DNA from 2 places in the Cohnella sp. GCM10012308 genome. Region 1 is predicted to be linked to the other one. Evidence: riboswitches for the same ligand, from Rfam matches in the RefSeq annotation. Region 1 holds a riboswitch; the other holds the start of a gene.
What was found. A riboswitch is a leader RNA that binds a small molecule or an ion and turns the genes downstream of it on or off. The one in region 1 is predicted to bind cyclic di-AMP.
Positions count from the first base shown of each region.

Region 2: it holds a riboswitch for cyclic di-AMP, as region 1 does, so the genes downstream of both, ACFOTD_RS05275 (hypothetical protein) here and ACFOTD_RS20470 (resuscitation-promoting factor) in region 1, are expected to answer to the same signal.

Region 1 covers NZ_JBHRYU010000020.1:13,200-15,397, forward strand. The annotation lists gene ACFOTD_RS20465 (TatD family hydrolase) at 1-184, shown strand, start outside; cyclic di-AMP (ydaO/yuaA leader) riboswitch at 339-551, shown strand; gene ACFOTD_RS20470 (resuscitation-promoting factor) at 863-2,014, shown strand.
Region 2 covers NZ_JBHRYU010000002.1:482,036-484,233, forward strand. The annotation lists gene kdpA (potassium-transporting ATPase subunit KdpA) at 1-225, opposite strand, end outside; gene kdpF (K(+)-transporting ATPase subunit F) at 269-385, opposite strand; gene ACFOTD_RS05275 (hypothetical protein) at 477-995, opposite strand; cyclic di-AMP (ydaO/yuaA leader) riboswitch at 998-1,161, opposite strand; gene ACFOTD_RS05280 (ATP-binding protein) at 1,534-2,198, shown strand, end outside.

The sequences.
Region 1 (2,198 bases):
TCCGTACCTTACCCCCCACCCCTATCGCGGCAAGCGAAACGAGTCTTCTTACGTGCAGTTTGTAGCTGATTCCGCCGCGGAAATCACAGGCCTTTCTAGGAAAAAAATAGAAGAAATTACGGATCGAAATGCACGTGTCTGTTTTCGACTCGAAGAAAAAGCGCCAACAAACGTAGAAAAATAAATATTTTCTAAGAAAAAACTAGCTTTTGCTCTCGAAATCCTAAAAATATGGCTTAAATTTGCCTTAAAACGCTGAAATTCGCTCTTTGCACGTTCTTTACACCTTTGGGGCGTGCGGGTTATTATCTAATCCAGAAGTCCGAATATGACATTCCTTTTCCAGTGCGCTTAATCTCCCAGCGGGGAGAGCGGGGGACCCGACGCGGACGATATCGGCGCTTGCCGATGTCCCAGCGGTCCGAGCAATCTTGGGGTGAGTAGCGAACGACGGGCGCCGTCCGGCTGACGGCAGACCGCTTGATCGCTTAGGGCAGACTCTCGACGCCCGAACCCGACAGCTAACCTCGCAAGCGTAGTAGAGAGAGGTAACCTCGTGCCGCCCCATCGTCCCTCGTCCAGTTGAGCGGAAGCCACGACCAGGCCCTCTGTCGCAGGCTTTTTTTGTGCCCGAATTTACACGTTCGGCGCCGATGGCCGCAAAGACCGCTCCACGGAAGCACCCACGGGATGAATGGCAGGCGCATGACATGCCTCCACAGCTGGGCAAGGCGGCGCAATTCGCTAGTGTGCAAGCCGCTCCACACTAAGCTTCCAGCGCCGTTATCACAAATGGATAGTCGCGTCAGACGAATATCATGTAAAACAGTCGACGGCGAGGCTATGAAGGAGGAACGAGAAAATGGGTGCAATCCCCCTTCAAGGGACCCATGATCCACGACCGACCGGCAAGCTTACCGCAGCGCGATGGTTGCATGAGCATCTGCGTTTGATTCTCTTGAGCGCAATCTTGTCCTTTGCTCTTACCATCTGTCTCATCATGCTGCTGCACGGCGCGTCCGCCAAGAGCGTGACCGTCGTGGACGGCGGGAAATCTACCGTCATCCAAACCCGCACTTCCGATGTCTCCGCCTTGCTTAAGGAGATTGGCATCACGGTCGGTCCAAACGATCGGTTGTCGGCAGCGCTCACGTCCTCGGTAGAGGAAGGCACGCGAGTCGTCATCGATCGGGCTATGAGCGTTCAGCTCGTCGCAGACGGGAAGAAAGAGACCAAATATACAACAGTCAAGACGGTGGGCGATCTGCTGCAGAACGAAGGCATCACGCTCTCCGCCGAAGACAAAGTCACGCCGGCGCTCACGTCGAAGATCGACGAGGGCCTGCAGGTGAAGGTCGTCCGCGTCACTCGCGAGGTCGTCACGACCGAGCATCCGATGGCGTACAAAGTCGTCAAGACAGCGGATCAGAACTTGCTGGTCGGCAAGACGAAGGTCGTGCAGACGGGCAAGCAAGGCTTGCTGGTGAAAAAGTTCGAGCGCGTCTACGAAGACGGCAAGCTCGTCAACGAACAGCTCATCTACAAATCGCTTGACCAGCCGATCGTGCAGCAAGTCGTAGCCGTCGGCGCGAAGAAAAAAGCGGCCGTCGTGTCGCTTGCCTACAACAAAGCCGCGGACGACGTTAAGACGCTCCAGCTGAACGGCAAATCCGTGAAGGTAAAGAGCGTTTTGTCCGGCGTCACCTTAACCGCGTATTCCGCGGGCCCGGCTTCGACGGGCAAGGACGTAGGCGACGTGGGCTACGGCATCACCGCTTCCGGCACTACGGTATCCGAGGGTCGTACGATCGCGGTCGATCCGGATGTCGTGCCTTTGGGCTGGTGGGTCTACATCGAGGGCATCGGCTTCCGCCGCGCGGAAGATACGGGCAGCGCGATCAAAGGCAAGAAGATCGACGTGTATTACGACAGCGAGCGGTATGCGAATAAGTTCGGCAAGAAACGCGGCAACACCGTGTACGTGATCGGACCGGTTAAGCCATCGGCCGCCTGAGCCGCCTGATAGGTTCTTAATTTTCATTACCCGCTATTATCGAATTTGTGTCTGTTTTATGTCGGAGCGGTCAATTTTTTTTGGCGGCGGCCTGGTCGGGTCGCTGCGTCCTGGGAAGGGGCCTGTGCCTCTTCCCTTTGTCATTTTCGGGATGTGGGCTATAATAGGGCATACGAAGCGATGC
Region 2 (2,198 bases), on a different contig from region 1:
CACGAGCACGAAGTTGGTCGCAACGAAGCTGATCGCGTACCGCTTCCAGCTCATCCCCGGGCGGACTTTAAGTCCGACGATCGCAAAGATCGGCTTCTCTGCCCAGCCGAACAGTCTGTCGGTCCGATTGGGGGCATTGGAGAAGACGTGGAAAACGTAATTTCCGAGCGGCTTGGCGATCAGCACGAGAATGCCGATAACGATGACGATTTGCAAGAGATCCATGGCCTTTCCTCCTTGGGCTAAAGCGACTCAAATAAGCGTATCGTTAAAATTTCTCCGGGTGCAGCAAGGCGTACACCAGGTAGATCAGCAGCAGGCCGGTGAAAATCAGCACGATCGTCATGCGCGCTCGCCTCCCGCATCGTCGATCGATTTGTCGCACCAGATTACGAATCCGGCAACAAGCGCAAAGGCGGCGAGTAACGTCAAAGTCATCCAAATATCGAGCAAGGTCATACACTCCTTTTTGAAAATCACTCAAGCAGACGGCTGAGCAAAAATCCGACTTCCCCGGTTTGCGTGCGCACCACGTAGGTCGCGCCCAGCTTTTTGTAAATGACTTCCGGATGCCTGGCATGCGTAACGACAGTAATCGCAAGACACGAGCACCCGGCCGCCCATTGCAAATACCGGCAGGTCAGCGGCAGACTGGCTTCAAAAATGAACACCCGGCCGATCGGAAATGCGGGCGCGGCGGCGTTATCTTTTATAGAGGAAGTATTTACATGCACAACTTCGCTTACTCCGATCTTCCTCAACGCTTTTTCTTCTCTGACGTTGTTCGCGAGCGCGGCCACAGGCAGCTTTTTGTACAGCGCCTGGCGAATGAAGTCTCTCCCCGCCGCATGCGACGCAGCCACCAAGATACGACGTTGTTCCATAAGCTCCCCCTCCGAATGTAGGAAGAAGGCAACAAAAAAGAAGCCCGGCAAAGGAGGAACCTTTCCCGCGGCTTCCTGATCAAGACCGTCGTCTTGGATCGCGCGCGACAAGTGTTGCCTCTCCGATACGCTTGCGAGGTTAGCTGTCGGATTCGGGCGCGAGAGCCGCCCTACGCCGGGCACCGTCATGTGCCAGGCGATTCACCCCGTGGAGCCGATGATGGCTCCGATTGGTTCCCCCGTTCCTGCTCGTTCCAGGATTCAGCGTTTAACGATTTTGTTCATGCCTTTCGTTCAAGCGATTTGTCATGACTTTTGTTCAAACAGTCTCTTAATCCCTTCCTTCATCGAACTGTCTGGCCGGCGCCAATTTGCTTGCAAGGCATCGTTCTGCACGTATCTTAAGCCCGGCTTGCAACGCTGTAAAGGAACCCAACTAGGGTATAGGCCGATATTCAATAAAATCCGTTCATTTTGGAAATAAATTAAGTTCCATACTTCCGTTTACTCTCGAATACTTAATATTATTAAGATTATGAGTGATTTTTATAGTATTTTTACACCCTTTTACGGTTTATTTTCTCCGCTTTTTACAGTAATCTTAAGGAAATCGAGACCGAAAATACGAGCGGGCGGGAAGTGGAAGTTGTTGCGGAACCTGCAAGCTTTATGGGCATCTTGGCGGCCTTATGCAAGCATCACCCTCCTGGTCGCGCTCATGACGGTCGTCATGCATCTGCTCGGCCTTGCGTTCGATCTGGTGAATATTGCGCTGATCTATTTATTCCCGATCCTCGTCAGCGCGGTCTGGTGGGGCCTTCGCCCCGCGGTCTACGCGGCCGTACTCGCGATCGTCGCGCTGGATTTCTTTTTTGTTCCGCCGACGCTCAGCTTCTCGGTCGCGGACTTGCGTTACGTGGTTTCGTTCGTCGTTTATGTGGCCGTCGCCGCCCTCACCGCCAGCCTGGCCTCCAGGCTCAAGCAGCAGTTGCTCTATTCCAAGCAAAGAGAGGCGCAGACGACGGCGCTATACACGCTGAGCAGGCAGATGAACGCGATCACTGACGTGAATGTGCTGCTCGATAACGTCTCGCTTCAAGCGGCGCGATCGATGGGCAGCGAGATCGCCATTTATATGCCGGACGCCAAGGGCAATCTGGCGCTGAGCCACCGCTCCGCCGCGGATAGCGATTGGGGACGAGGCGAAGCGGAAAAAGCGACCGCCAAACTGGCCTTCGATCACGGCGAAGCGGTCGGCTATGGCTCGAGTACGCTGCGGGACGCGCCCGGCTGTTATTTGCCGCTGCGGACCGA